DNA from 2 places in the Butyrivibrio sp. FCS006 genome. Region 2 is predicted to be linked to the other one. Evidence: a T-box and tRNA genes for the amino acid it is inferred to sense, from the RefSeq annotation. Region 2 holds a T-box; the other holds one or more tRNA genes.
The links. A T-box is a leader RNA that pairs with one kind of tRNA and senses whether it is charged. The one in region 2 lies ahead of proS (proline--tRNA ligase), so its partner is inferred to be a tRNA-Pro.
Positions count from the first base shown of each region.

Region 1 (7,783 bases), on a different contig from region 2:
TATTCTGTTAAGAAGCAGTGCAAGTATGATTGGCATCGGGAATCCCCAAAGAAGTCCGAAGATACTCAGCTTCAATGTGTTCATAAGGTATTGCAGGAAATCCGGCGATGACAGGAACTGCTGGAAGTACTTAAGTCCTACCCATTCGCTTCCCAGGATTCCTTTAAAAGGATTGTATTTCTGGAACGCTATGAGGATTCCTCCCATGGGCAAATACTTAAATACAATAGTAAGGATCAGTGCCGGCCCCAAAAAGAATACATAAAGCTGCCAGTGCTGTTTTATATACACCAGCGTGTTATGTAGATTGTTGTCCTTTGCTTTCGCATTCATATAACTCCCCTTCTCACTTTTACATTTGTAACATTTCGTTTGCGTATGTAAAATATAACACGGCATAAATAATGTGTCAATATAGAAATTTTACATTTGTAACATTTTTAATTTACATTTGACACATAGAATTTTACATTTTATAATGAATAAGGTGATTGCGCCCTCTTATGTGCATGAGCCCAGTCTATACTAATATATCGGAGATTTTACATGGCAACTAAAGTTACCCTTCAGGATATCGCGGATGCTCTGGGAGTGTCTCGCAATACCGTATCAAAGGCTATTAATAATACCGGAGTTTTAGCTGAATCGACCAGACAGAAGGTCTTGGAAAAAGCTATAGAAATGGGATATAAACAGTTTTCATATGCAAACTCTGTTTCAGAAATAAGAAACCCTTCCGTAGCAAAAGCAAAAGCCTCCGGAGAGATAGCTCTTTTCACCGGAAGTTTCCTTAACAATTCACATTTTGCTTCTACCATGCTGGATAAGTTTCAGCATGAGGTTTCTTTATTAAGATACAGTCTGACAATGCACAGAGTAGATGAACACAATGTTGCAGAGCTCTCTCTCCCGCTTTCCTTCAGACAGGAAAACACTAAGGCCATTGCCTGCATTGAGATGTTCAATCATCCGTACTGCGAGATGCTCTGCAGCCTTGGTATTCCGGTTCTTATGATCGATGCGCCGGTTGCCAGCTACTGGAAGCCTTTAGATGCAGACATTCTGCTGATGGACAATTTCTCAAGTATATATACTGTTGTCAATGATATGAGTAAAAGAGGTATAACCTCCATCGGCTTTGTCGGACAGGTCACTCACTGCCGCTCTTTCTACGAGAGATTCATGGCCTTTAGAGAAGCGATGTACATCAATAACCTTACTGTTAATGATGACTACTGCCTCACAGAGGTTCACCCTCACGGCGACGATTACAAAGACTATCTATACAAAGCCCTTGAGAACATGAAGAGCTTTCCTGAGATGTTTATCTGCGCCAACGACTTCGTGGCCCTTGACCTGTTGTACGGTCTTAAGAAGATGGGTGTTGAATGTCCTCGTGACATCAAGCTCTTTGGCTTTGATGATTCACCGGAGTCCAAGATTGTAACCCCGTCGCTCTCAACCAGCCACATTCACAGCCAGATCATCGGCTACTCAGCTGCAAACCTTGTTATGTCAAGGATTGAACAGCCGGATCTCAATTATCGAATAACCTATACAGAGACGGATCTGATCTACAGAGATTCTACCATGTAAAGATTTTGACTTAATGTAAAAAATGGATATAAAGCCTTGTGAGCTTTATATCCATTTTATTATGTGCTTATTGCTATTATGCTTTCACAGACTCCTTTATGGAATCCCAGTTATAGACTCTTGTGTAATTAGCTCCCGGCAGTTCACAGTCCCTGTTCCAGGGGCGATCAAAGACCTTGACCTGCAAATTTGGTAAATGGTCAAAGAATCCAAATGCAGCCGGAGAATCTTCTACAGCAACATCAAAGTGCATCTTGTAGTAGTCCTCAAGTTCAAGACCAAACTCACTGTTCTTGATAAAGCTGTCACGCCCATACTTGTTAAGGCAATAAAGCTTAACTCTCTTAAGGTCATGCTCATCAAGCCACTGCCTTGAAGCTTGATAGGCACTATCCGGACGTCCTGTTATGATAAAGACGCTGTGTCCCTCATCTATCCAACCATTGATGGTTTTTGATGCCCCGGGTGTCTCTTCATACGCCAAAAGACTCTTTGGAGTATGCGCTTCTATCATCATCTGTTCATACTGCTCATCAGTAAGATCAAAAGACTTCTGAAGATTGAAGGAATGTATAGCTTCGTAGGGAACATCTATATCAAACAAATCTTTAACCAAAGTCGAAAAGCCTTGGGCAGTCTCGCATAAGCAGTCATCAAAATCAACGTAAATATTCATATTATCCTCACATACAATTAGTTTTCAATTCTTCGGAGCAGGTCTTTCTTCTTAAGACCGTTTTTCTTTGCTGCCTTGGGCCAACCTCTGCCGGCCATAAACATATAAGCTGCTCTTGGGAATTTATATGCATCAGCGTAAATGTCGTCTATAGCTGATGAATTTCCAATCACAGCGCCCAGTGTCTGCAGAGCTTCAACTACATATTTCACCGGGCCGGCCGGAGCATTAATGGTCTGAATGAGCGCGCCCATCATTTCGCCGCCTCCTATGGCAACTCCTCCGCCATAGGTAAATCCGCATTTCTGACTCCACTTTCTCACCTGTCTCAAGACATTTTTTATCTGGCAGCTCTCATAGAAGCCCATGTTTACTACAGTGTAAATCTTTTTATCACCGGGCGGACATGTCTTCTCCATAAGCTCCATGACCTTTAGAACTTCTGAAGGGATTCCGTCAACGTACATCGGAAATCCAAGGACAATCTTGTCTGCACCTGATAAGGCCTGCTCGAGTTCTTCAGGCTTATTCAGGTATGGCACAAGACTGATTGTTTCTGCCTCTTCTCCAATGCTTTCTGAGAGCTTGTTAAGGAATTTTGATGTGTTTGAGTTATCGCCTCTAAGACTTCCGTTAAAGAGGATGGTTTTACCGGAAGCCATATCCGAAGCCGGCTGCGAACCGGCAGAAGATTCTTTTACTTCCTGTAACTGAGTGGTTTCCTCAAATCTGATATCTTTGATCACGCCGTTGAAGTTCCGGCAAACAGCTTCCACATAGTGCTTAGCATCCGCCTGATCTTCTTTGGTAAGGTCATGTCCTCTGAAGATGACCGTGATCTTTTTTGACTCAGGATAGCGCATCTTGTGATGCATCTCATTATCTACAATGCGGAAATATGGAAGAACCCATCCGATACTTCTGTCGAATACATTCTTAACAAAGCTGCTAAATCCGCCATAGGTGTACCTGGTCATTACCACAAGCTCATCAGCCTTATGGATGAGATACCCCATCCTGTTATAGCCATCTTTGATAACGCATTCTCCCGGTGTCTTTAACCAGCAGCCAAAACACCCTGCGCAGGGCTTAATCTCTTTTGACGGAGCTATTACTTCCCATCCCTGATAATCCTGTGAAATCTGTCCCCACTCTTTTTCATCAAGATCATGAATCAGTAAATTCATACACTTCTCCCCCTTTAGTAATTCAATAATAGCAATCATCACGCAAAAAGACCAGCCGTTTTCACGACCGGTCTTTTCTTGTTGCGGGTGATTCGTTGTTAAATGAAGAAGGTTATATTAAAATATAAAGTAGTTAGCGATATAGAGACAAGAAAAATGAGGCCAAAAATGTTGAAAAAAATCAACACGCTGAAAGTTAAATTTCCACTGATCAGTTTTTTTACATATTTAGCGCTTGTAAGCGTGGTCCTGATTGCTTGCTATATGAGATTTTCCAGCAATATGAAGGAAACTTATATAGAGCACGGAGAAGAGATACTTAACCTCGCAGCCGAGGACATTGTTATCGACCACATTCCTGATTATCTAAATGGGAACTACGATATTGCCGAATATGAAAAAACCGCAAAAAAACTGGACTTATATCCACGTTATTTTGATGAAGTTTTCTATCTGTATGCCTATCACTTAAATGATGATGGCGTGAATGCAACATATCTTTTTGATGCCCAGGTCAATCATGATGATGAGGCAAGTCAGCTTGGAGAAAATTATGAGATTGAGGAGGATATTCTTGCTCAAATAGCTAACCACGGCGCAGGAGAACCACTTGATGCAGTAACTGATAATACTAAATGGGGATATCTGCTTACCGTTTCCAAACCTCTATTAGATTCCAAAGGCAATTTTCAAGGATATCTGCTGATAGATTTTGATCTCACCAAGGTAAGGAATGATAACAGGGCCTTCTTTTTAAGACTTTTTGGCATTGCCTTTGCCAATATGCTGGTCGTTTTTGCTCTTGGAATGCAGGCCGTAGCAGTCAGAATCACAAATCCCATCGAGAAGATTTTCCTTTGCCTGTCCAAATTCAGATATGCAACCATCAAAGACAGGGAAGAAAATCTCCGCAGTTTACAAGATCTGAAGATCCATACCAACCACGAGATCCAGTCTCTGTATGAGACCCTTATTTCAAGCGCTGAAAGCAATCTGCGATATATGAGTGAGTACAAAACTGTCTCTGAAAAGGCTCATACCGATGTCATGACCGGTGTCAAAAACAAAGCAGCCTTTGAGGAAATGGCCATGGTACTCCTTGAAAAGATTGATAATGAAGAATCCCCTGAAATAGCCATTATCATGGCAGACGTCAATAACCTTAAGTATGTCAATGATCAGTTCGGACACAAGGCAGGTGATGAATACATCATAGGCTGTTGCAAGGTGATTTCGGATCTGTGCAAAGAATCCCATATATTCAGGATTGGAGGGGATGAATTCGTTGTTGTCCTTGAAGGAAATGATTATACCAACAGGAAATACCTGTATGAAATGTTAAAGTCTCAGTTCATAGACACATTTATAGATGATACAAAAGATCCATGGCAGCGTTATTCAGTTTCTTTGGGTTTTGCTGAGTATCAAGCATCTGATACAGGAATAACAGATGTTATGAAACGTGCTGATGAGGCCATGTACAAGGAAAAAGAGATTTTCAAGAAAACCTATGGCAGCTACAGATGAGCTTGCGATCATTACAGATAAAAAACCGCTCATTATGAGCGGTTTTCATGAATCGGAGTGACGTGATTCGAACACGCGGCCCCTACCTCCCTAAGATAGTGCTCTACCAACTGAGCCACACCCCGATTTGGGTTGTCGCAAGTATCTCGACCAGCGACAAAAGCTATTATATAACGTCCTCGCCATAAAAGCAACCATAAATTTGAAATTCATTCAGATAATCGTACTGACGTACATTTCTTCATATAATATCCCATCACAAATTACCTGCCGATGAACTGAATGATATTCGAGGAAGTTACCTTGGCATAAGGAAGCCTGATATATCTTTCGTTTTCAATGGTGTATTTATCCGAAAGTTCATCAATACTGCCGCCCTTAGCCAGCACACAGGCAAGCTCAAACATGGCAGTCGCCTGTCCTTCTTTGTCGTTGTAGACGGTTCCTACCATTTTGTCATCCTTAACGGCTTCCAGTCCTACATCCGTTCCGTCTATTCCAAGAATTGCCGGCCATTTGTTTCTGGGTATGGCCATGGCTTCGTATGCATCAATGGCTCCCAGGGCCATGTCATCGTTGTTTGAAAGGACCAGCTCAATATCATCGCCGTAGTCCTCAATAAACTGCGTCGCCTTGGTCTGTGCCTGTGCCCTGTTCCAGTTGGCAATGGCATAGCCAAGCTTGTCGATCTCAATCCCCTGCTTTTTCATGGTATTTATGGAAGCCTCAGTCCTGACAATAGCGTCCTGATGCCCGGCTTCTCCCTCTAATACCACGAACTGGATCATGCCATCTCCATTCCTGTCAAGTTCCTTGTTCGTAATGCATGCCCAGGCTGCCAGCTCGCCCTCCATGACTCCCGACTGCTCAGCATCTGCCCCTATGTAAAAGAGCTTGTCCCACCTTCCGATGTCTCCCTCAACCAGCTCTCTATTAAAGAAGATAACCGGCACATCGGCTTTTCTGGCTGCATCAATGACAGCTGTGGGGTCCGTTCTGTCCACAAGGTTTACGCAGATCACGTCCATCCCGTCCTCGATCATCTTCCTGACCTGGGAATTCTGGGTCTGCTGGCTCTGCGCCGCGTTGTAGACTACAATCTCCACATCCTCGTTCTGAAAGCTCTGAAACAGCTCCACGAGCTGCCCCAGAAATGTGTCGTACATGTCATAGGCTGAGACACCAATCTTTATCTTTGATTCACTTTTATTTTCGCTTTGCTTACCGCAGCCGGACAATATTGTTGTCAAAAGACATAATGCAGTAAGCAGCGTTACCAAAACTTTTTTCATATTCACGATCCCGATACTTTCCTAAGATGCTTTAGTGGACCACAGGGAAAAGGATTCTTTGATTGCTCTCATCAAACAGATTGTCCCTGTTTACAACCCTGAAAGGTATCTTCTCATCTTCCATGGGAGTAAGCTTGTTATCAAGGCGCCGTGCAATGGCTGCCACCGACTGATACCCCATGTAATACTCATTTGGAACCACCATGCTTGTGATCAGTCCGTCATCCAAATAACTGACATTCTTAATGGAAATTCCAACACCGAAGATTACCGGAGCACTCTCCTGCTTCTGAGCATATTCAGCGGCGCATTCAAGCCCATTGTTATCAAGAGCAACAATAATATCCGCCTCTGATTCATTCTGTCTTCTTACTACTCTGTCGGCCATGCTGACAGGATCATAGTCAGACCAGGCAATCTCTGCACCCGATGTTTCTATGTTTTCGGTAAATCCTTTAAACCTCTCCGCAAGGGCATTTTGTCTTAAATTACCTGTGATGATTCCAATCCTCTTGCCGTCAAGTTTATTATCAAAGGCTATCCTGACTTCATTGGCCAGGGCTCTTCCCAGCTCTACGTTGTCAACCTGTATGCAGGCAGATCTGCCCTCAACATCAACGTCTGTATCCGCACTGGTATCGACCAGAAGAAGTACTGCCTTGTTGCTGATATCAGATATCATATTCTCAGTTCCTCTGCTGCTGTTTACCTGAAATACAATACCATCGGCTCCATCGTATATCTCCTCGTTTATCAGCTTGTACTGCTGACTCAGACTTAAGTTTTTACCGGTGGATACCACATTGAGTTTTATATTATTATCCTTGGCAGCCTGTTCAAGTCCCGAAATAAATGTCGTCCATCTTCCTGAGCCGGAATCATCTATGACCACAGACACCTCGGGAGAGTCCTCTCTCATTCCGCTGAGGATAAGAGCAGAGGTTGAAGCTGCAAATGTAATAAACAGAAGTATTGCCACCACAAGGATAAACAGATTTCTATTCTTCATCCGCCTTCTCCTTTCCTGTTTCCAGCATCTTCCGATTCTCCTCATTGTACGGAATAGCCGGAAGATGAACGGTCACAGTCGTGCCCTCATCCGGCTCACTCTCGATCTTAAGTCCGTACTGTTCTCCGAAACGCAGCTGAATTCTTCTCTGTACATTTATAAGTCCAACGCCGGAGCCCTTCTTTCTGACTCTGGTATCATCCGTCAAAAGAAGCTCTGTCTGGCTGCTGCTCATACCAAAACCATTGTCGGATACAGTGATGTAAATATCTCCGTCATCACCCATAAAGCCCTTCACAACTATCTCGCCATCCTCCATGTCTTTTACACCATAATAGACAGCGTTCTCCAAAATAGGCTGAACGATAAGCTTGACGGTACAGTAATTCTTAATCTCTTCATCTATATCAAATTCTATGGAGAAGGCATCTTTAAATCTCACCTTCTGGATATTCATGTAGTTGCTGGCGTGGCGGATCTCATCACCGATGGGGAT
Region 1 is NZ_KE384205.1:118,381-126,163, forward strand. It holds gene G633_RS0115155 (ABC transporter permease) at 1-333, opposite strand, end outside; gene G633_RS0115160 (LacI family DNA-binding transcriptional regulator) at 547-1,596, shown strand; gene G633_RS0115165 (2-dehydropantoate 2-reductase) at 1,673-2,272, opposite strand; gene G633_RS19545 (flavodoxin family protein) at 2,290-3,459, opposite strand; gene G633_RS0115175 (diguanylate cyclase) at 3,742-4,986, shown strand; tRNA gene G633_RS0115180 (tRNA-Pro) at 5,039-5,111, opposite strand; gene G633_RS0115185 (galactose ABC transporter substrate-binding protein) at 5,250-6,278, opposite strand; gene G633_RS0115190 (sugar ABC transporter substrate-binding protein) at 6,310-7,287, opposite strand; gene G633_RS0115195 (cache domain-containing sensor histidine kinase) at 7,277-7,783, opposite strand, start outside.
Region 1: it encodes a tRNA-Pro, which carries the amino acid that the T-box ahead of proS (proline--tRNA ligase) is inferred to sense. The anticodon was not compared.

Region 2 (7,783 bases):
CCCGACTCTTGTTGCGTAGTATTCGCAGATCTCCTGAACCAGGGCACCGACCTTTGAGTTGTCATACAGTTTTTGAAGTTCATCAAATATTTTTTCACTCATGAGTTTATTGTAACACAGAGGAAAAAGAAATATGAAGATAGGAATTTTTGATTCCGGCATCGGAGGCCTCTCGGTTTTGCACGAGGCGTATCACCTGCTTCCGAAACAGGAATTCATTTTTTATGCGGATACAGAAAATGTGCCTTACGGGACCAAGACCCCTGAGCAGATAGTCGGCTATGCAACCAAGATAGCGGACTTTCTTATAGAAAAGGGAGCCGGAGCAATTGTTGTTGCATGCAATACAGCTACCAGCGTCGCCATCAAGGAGCTTCGCAAAAACTACAATATTCCGATACTTGGAATGGAGCCGGCAGTTAAGCCCGCGGTAGAAGGCACAGAAGGAAAGCGCATCATGGTCATTGCAACGCCTGTCACCATAAGGCAGGATAAGCTTAAAGACCTGCTCCACAGAGTTGACGAGGACCACAGAGTTGACCTTCTGGCAATGCCTAAGCTTGTGGAGTTTGCAGAGCGCGAGGAGTTTGAATCGGAGGCTGTAAAAGAGTACATAACCCAGCAGTTTGGAGCTTTCGATAAGGAGAAGTACTGCGCACTGGTTCTTGGATGTACTCATTTTAATTACTTTAAACCTCTCTATAGAGAGTACTTTGGTCAGGAGACTCTTTTGATAGACGGTAACAGAGGTACGGTAAGACATCTTGCAGATGTACTTTCTCTGGATATGGCACAAGATATAGATATGTCTTTTGACAAAAATAACGAAATGTCGTGGATGAAAAACACGGAATATTATTTTTCCGGAAAAGAGATAACCGGGGGAGAAACGCTGGAACACCTAAAAAGACTGCATTTGCGTCTGGAAAAAGTTCGAAATTTTTGAGCTTGAATTATCCCATATAATGTATTATCATATTTATGTGACCACAAGATATTGTGGACGGAAGGTGTTTCGAAAGGAAAGGGGTTAGTTATGAAGATAATAAAGAGAAGCGGAAAAGAAGTTGCCTTTGACGGCAGCAAGATTATCGCTGCGATTGAAAAGGCCAACAACGAGGTTACTGAGGAGAAGAAGCTGACAGACGGTCAGATCAGTGACATCGAGAAAGCTGTTGAAAAACAGTGCGCCTCTCTTACCCGTGCAGCCAGCGTGGAGGAGATTCAGGACATGGTTGAGGATGGCCTGATGAAGTCCGGCAAGTTTGAGGTTGCAAGGAAATATATCACATATCGTTATAAGCATGCTCTGGTTAGAAAGTCCAACACAACCGATGAGCAGATCATGTCTCTTATTGAGTGTAGCAACGAAGAGGTTAAGCAGGAGAATTCAAACAAGAATCCTACTGTTAACAGCGTTCAGAGAGACTATATGGCAGGCGAAGTAAGTAAGGATATCACAAAGAGATTCCTTCTTCCCGATGATGTTGTTAAGGCTCACGAGGAAGGTCTTATCCACTTCCATGATGCTGACTACTTTGCTCAGCACATGCACAACTGCTGCCTGGTAAACCTTGAGGATATGCTTCAGAACGGAACCGTTATCTCCGAGACCATGATCGAGCGTCCCAAGAGCTTCTCAACTGCTTGTAATATTGCAACTCAGGCAATTGCACAGATCGCAAGCTCACAGTACGGCGGACAGTCTATTACACTTTCACACCTGGTTCCTTTTGTTGATGTCAGCAGACAGAAATTCCGCAAGGAAGTTGCTCTTGAGTTCGAGACAGCCGGCATGAAGATCAACAAGAAACAGGTTGATGAGATCGCAGAGATGCGAGTTAAGAAAGAGATCGAGAGAGGATGCCAGGTTATCCAGTATCAGGTAATCACACTTATGACCACAAACGGTCAGGCTCCTTTCATTACAGTATATATGTACCTCGATGAAGTTCCTGAGGGACAGATGAGAGACGACCTTGCAATGGTCATCGAAGAGATGCTAAGGCAACGTATCTACGGTGTCAAGAATGAGAAGGGTCAGCTCATAACACCTGCATTCCCTAAGCTCATCTACGTTCTCGATGAGGATAACATCACTGAGGATTCCAAGTACTGGTACCTCACAGAGCTGGCAGCTAAGTGCACAGCCAAGAGACTGGTACCTGATTACATCTCAGCCAAGAAGATGAAAGAGCTCAAGAAGGGTGATGTTTATCCTTGCATGGGATGCAGATCATTCCTTACTCCCGATAATGAAGCTCTTGCAGAGGGACTTTGCAACGCAGGAAACAAGGCTAAGGCCAAGAATTATACAGAAGGAACACACAAGTATTACGGAAGATTCAACCAGGGTGTTGTAACTCTTAACCTCGTTGATGTTGCATGTTCATCCGCTAAGGACGAGGACAGATTCTGGGAGATCCTCGATGAGAGATGTGAGCTTTGCTACAGAGCACTGATGGCAAGACACAACAGACTCCTTGGTACTCCTTCAGATGTAGCTCCTATCCTTTGGCAGAATGGAGCACTTGCAAGACTTGAGAAGGGTGAAAAGATTGATCCACTTCTTTTCGGAAACTACTCAACAATTTCCCTTGGCTATGCAGGACTTTGTGAGTGTACCAAGTACATGAAGGGTGTATCCCACACAGATCCAAGAGGTAAGGATTTCGCACTTAAGGTTATGCAGTTCCTCAATGACAAGTGCGCAGCATGGCGTGCTAAAGAGAATGTATCCTTCTCACTTTACGGAACGCCTCTTGAGTCAACAACCTATAAGTTTGCCAAGGCTCTTCAGAAGAGATTTGGAATCATTCCTGAGGTTACTGACAAGAACTACATTACAAACAGCTATCACGTACACGTAACAGAGCAGATCGATGCTTTCACAAAGCTTAAGTTTGAAGCTGAGTTCCAGGCTCTTTCACCGGGAGGAGCTATCAGTTACGTTGAGGTTCCTGATATGAACAGCAACATTGAGGCTGTTATCTCTGTTATGAAGTACATTTATGAGAACATCATGTACGCAGAGCTCAACACCAAGTCAGATTACTGCCAGTGCTGCGGATATGACGGAGAGATCAAGATCGTTACCGATACAGACGGAAAGCTTATCTGGGAGTGCCCTAACTGTGGTAACCGCGATCAGAACAAGATGAACGTTGCAAGACGTACCTGTGGATATATCGGAACCCAGTTCTGGAATCAGGGACGTACTCAGGAGATCAAGGAGAGGGTTCTTCACATGTCCAACCCTAAGATTTCCTGCTGATAATATGTTTAATGGCGAACCCGTGTAAGGTATCGCTTGGGGGTTATTGAAAAAGTATGAAATACAGATACAAGCCGGGCAGATAAAGTCCGGCTTGTATTGTAATTTAGAGGATCGAAGTTATGAATTACGGACAGGTTTATTACAATGACGTTGCCAACGGAGTGGGATGCAGAACAGCCTTTTTCGTATCGGGCTGCACTCATCACTGCAAGGGGTGCTTTAATGAGATGACCTGGGACTTTAATTACGGTCAGCCTTATACAAAAGAGGTTGAGGATGACCTTGTTGAGTCTCTTAAGCCGGGATATATTGATGGTCTTACCATTCTTGGTGGAGAGCCTATGGAGATAGTAAACCAGAAGGAGATAAGACCGCTTCTTGAGAGGATAAAAAAGGAAGTCCCAAGGGCCACCATCTGGATCTATTCGGGGTATCTGTGGGAGGAGCTTACAGATCCTGACAACAAGAGATGCCACGGTGAAGATACCGATGCAATCCTTGCGATGACTGATGTTTTGGTGGACGGAGAGTTCATGCTTGATAAGAAAGACCTGATGCTGAGATTCAGGGGCTCCTCAAACCAGAGAGTCATTGATGTAAAAGAGACATTAAAGAAGGGCGAAGTCGTGCTCTCAAAATATAACGACAGAGATACTTCCAGGGGATGATCGCTATCCCCTGTTTTTTTGTTCAAAATAATCAATATTATCAACAATGTAAGCCCTTACACTTGCATTTCTCATATATTATCATATAGTTGTCTGCAGATAGTCTGTAGTTTTGATGGTGAATAAGGAGGCCGGCTATGGGAGATGGAAGATTTGATCTTTTGACCTTTGGAGAAATAATGCTTAGACTTTCTCCACCCAATTACGAACTAATGACCAGGGGAGATGTGTTTGATAAAAGAGCCGGCGGATCCGAGCTCAATGTGGCGTCCGGTGTAGCTCTTTTGGGCATGCGCACCGGCGTTATATCGAGACTTCCCAAGAATGCTCTCGGAACCTTTATCAAGAACAGGATAAGGTTTGAGGGTGTTTCAGATGATTATCTTATCTATGACGATGCCCCTGAGGCTCGTCTTGGTATCTATTACTATGAAAATGGAGCTGCGCCCAGAAAGCCCTCCATTGTCTATGACAGAATGAATTCCTCGATTACAAGGATAAGCCTTGATGAAATTCCTGAGAGTGTATATTCCAATACAAGAATGTTCCATACCAGCGGTATAACTCTGGCGCTCAACAAGAATACCTGCGAAGTTACCACAGAGATGATAAAGAGATTTAAGGCTGCGGGAGCGAAGGTGTCTTTTGACTGCAACTACAGAGCAAACCTCTGGAGTGAAGAAGAGGCAAGGGCAGCTATTAAGAGCATTCTGCCCTATGTTGATATTCTCTTTGTTTCCGAGGAGACTTCAAGGCGCATGATGCAAAAAGAAGGAGAGCTCTCCGATATTATGAAGAGCTATACGCAGGATTATCCTGTAGAGATTGTCTGCACAACCCAGCGCGAAGTAATCAGCCCTAAAAAGCATAACTTTACTTCAACCATCTACAGCGCCAAGGAAGATAAGTTCTACACCGAAAAGCCTTATACAGGCATCGACGTAATCGACAGGATCGGTTCCGGTGATGCGTATGTATCCGGTGTTTTGTACGGACTTCTTGAGTATGATGACGTGGAGAAAGCTCTTTTCTACGGAAATGCAACCTCCAGCGTTAAGAACACAGTACCGGGTGATCTTCCTGCATGTGACAAGCAGGTAATTGACAGCATCATCAGAAATCACCACTCTGACGGTCCCCAGAGCGAGTTGAACCGGTAATGAACCCAGGGGACGGAGTCAGTGGCTCATAATCTGACAAATCGGTTAATTGTCAGATTATGAGCCACTGACTCCGTCCCCTGGGTTCAAAATGGCTTGACAATCTTTGGGTTTGAAACTAGAATGAGTGAAATAAATAAATCGACGTTGAAGAGGAATAGTAACTGCAATCACGTTTCAGAGAGAGGGCCGTTTGGTGTGAGGCTCTTACGGAAAAACAGCGAACCCGCCTTGGAGTCCTGTATGAAAGCGTCAGCATAAATACAGCGTTACCCGCGTTAAGGGCACAAATGAAGTGAAATCTGCTTTTGCGGATTTAAATAGGGTGGTACCGCCGAGCTTTCGGTCCCTGTTTTTAGGGATGCGAAGGCTTATTTTTTTAGCTTAAACAACCTCGTATCCACTTCATAACGAAAGAGAGAGGAGAAATTATGGCAGACAACAAGAAACTCGTTTCTGAGATCACATCCATGGATGAAGATTTCACACAATGGTACACAGACGTATGTATCAAGGCAGACCTTGTAAGCTACTCAAACATCAAGGGATGCATGGTTATCAAGCCTGCAGGCTATGCAATCTGGGAGCTTATTCAGAAGCACCTCGATGCAAGATTTAAGGAGACAGGCGTTCAGAACGCATACCTTCCTATGTTCATTCCCGAGTCACTTCTTCAGAAGGAGAAGGATCACGTAGAGGGCTTTGCTCCTGAGGTAGCATGGGTAACTCACGGAGGACTTGAGCCTCTTACAGAGAGATACTGCGTACGTCCTACATCAGAGACACTGTTTTGCGACTACTACAAGGGAGAGATCCACTCCTACAAGGATCTTCCACAGGTTCTCAACCAGTGGTGCAGCGTTGTTCGTTGGGAGAAAGAGACTAGACCTTTCCTTAGAAGCAGAGAGTTCCTCTGGCAGGAAGGACACACAGCTCACGCAACAATGGAAGAGGCTGAGGAGAGAACACAGCAGATGCTTAATGTCTATGCTGATTTCCTTGAGAACGATATGGCCATTCCTGTTGTTAAGGGACGCAAGACAGATAAAGAGAAATTCGCAGGTGCTGAGGCTACTTATACAGTAGAGGCACTTATGCATGACGGACGTGCTCTTCAGAGCGCAACAAGCCACAACTTCGGCGACGGCTTTGCAAAGGCTTTCGGAATCCAGTACGCAGGAAAAGACAATCAGCTTCACTATGTATGTCAGACATCCTGGGGACTTACAACACGTACAATCGGTGCTATGATCATGGTACACGGCGACAATTCAGGCCTTGTAGTACCTCCTAAGATCGCTCCTGTACAGGTTGTTGTTATTCCTATCCAGCAGAAGAAGGAAGGCGTTCTTGATGCAGCTTACGATATCGCAAAGAGTCTTTCAGATTACAGAGTAAAGACAGACGATTCTGACAGAACACCCGGATTTAAATTCGCTGAGCAGGAGATGAGAGGTATTCCTGTTCGTGTCGAGATCGGACCTAAGGATCTTGAAGCAGGTAAGTGCGTACTTGTAAGAAGAGACACAAGAGAGAAGATCGAATGTGCTATCTCTGAGGTTTCAGCTAAGGTTGGTGAGCTTCTTGATACAATCCAGAAGGATATGTTCGAGAGAGCTAAGAAGCACCTTGCAGAGCACACCTTCGCAGCTCACAACAAAGAGGAGTTCGCAGAGGCCTTCAAGGAGACCAAGGGCTTTGTAAAGGCTATGTGGTGCGGATGCCAGGAGTGTGAGGACAAGATCAAGGAAGAGTTCTCAGCTACCAGCAGATGCATTCCTTTTGAACAAGAAAAGCTCTCCGACACATGTGTAATGTGCGGAAAGCCTGCAACTAAGATGGTATATTGGGGACGCGCGTATTAATGCGCGTCCTTTTTTTTATCTCTTCATCATGTTTGCGTAGTGTGCTCTCTTGTAGTCATACATTCTCTGATCAGCCAACATGAATACCGAATGTGTATCCCCATCTTCTACCTCTTCTCTGAAGGCGTAGCCATATGATACACTGTGATTAACGTCAGGAACTTTTTTATCAAGCTCTAAAAGCTCCTGATCCAGTTTAACAAGTCTTTTATCAAGCTCCATTGGAGTTGTCTTTTCAATCAGCACTAAAAATTCGTCTCCGCCAATCCTGGTACAGACTCCGAGATCCCCAATAACAGCTTTAAGTGTATCCGCAAAGGACTTAAGAAGCTTATCCCCGGCCGGATGTCCGGCGTTGTCGTTGACCTCTTTAAGACCGTTAAGATCAAGGCTCAGCAGGCAGAAATTCTTGTCTGACTTATTAAAGACATCAAGCCTTTCGTCGCAGCTGACTCTGTTTGGAAGACCGGTGAGATTGTCGATGTAGGCAATCTTTGTAAGGGCTGCATACTCTTTTTTCTGGGCAAAAGAGTGTGTCATATATACAAAGTAATTAAGCAGCTGCATAAATACGAAGAACATAACTCCGGTGGGCATGATGGCGGAGATAATCGGGGTGCTGGCAAAGCCAATATACTGGTGAAGCACAGCGGCTATTATGTAGCCAAACAGTGACACAGCCATGAAGGTTATGCCTATCATCAGGATCAGCCTCGAGGAATTGTGGCTTTTGCTCTTTAAGTCCATGTAGTCATAGGCTACCAGTATGATCATACCCGCAGTAGAAATAAAGTAGTAGGGATACTGGAAATG
Region 2 is NZ_AUKB01000012.1:236,686-244,468, reverse strand. It holds gene G633_RS0104145 (hypothetical protein) at 1-102, opposite strand, end outside; gene murI (glutamate racemase) at 134-946, shown strand; gene nrdD (anaerobic ribonucleoside-triphosphate reductase) at 1,037-3,274, shown strand; gene nrdG (anaerobic ribonucleoside-triphosphate reductase activating protein) at 3,397-3,945, shown strand; gene G633_RS0104125 (sugar kinase) at 4,083-5,105, shown strand; T-box leader at 5,244-5,459, shown strand; gene proS (proline--tRNA ligase) at 5,537-6,970, shown strand; gene G633_RS0104115 (sensor domain-containing diguanylate cyclase) at 6,986-7,783, opposite strand, start outside.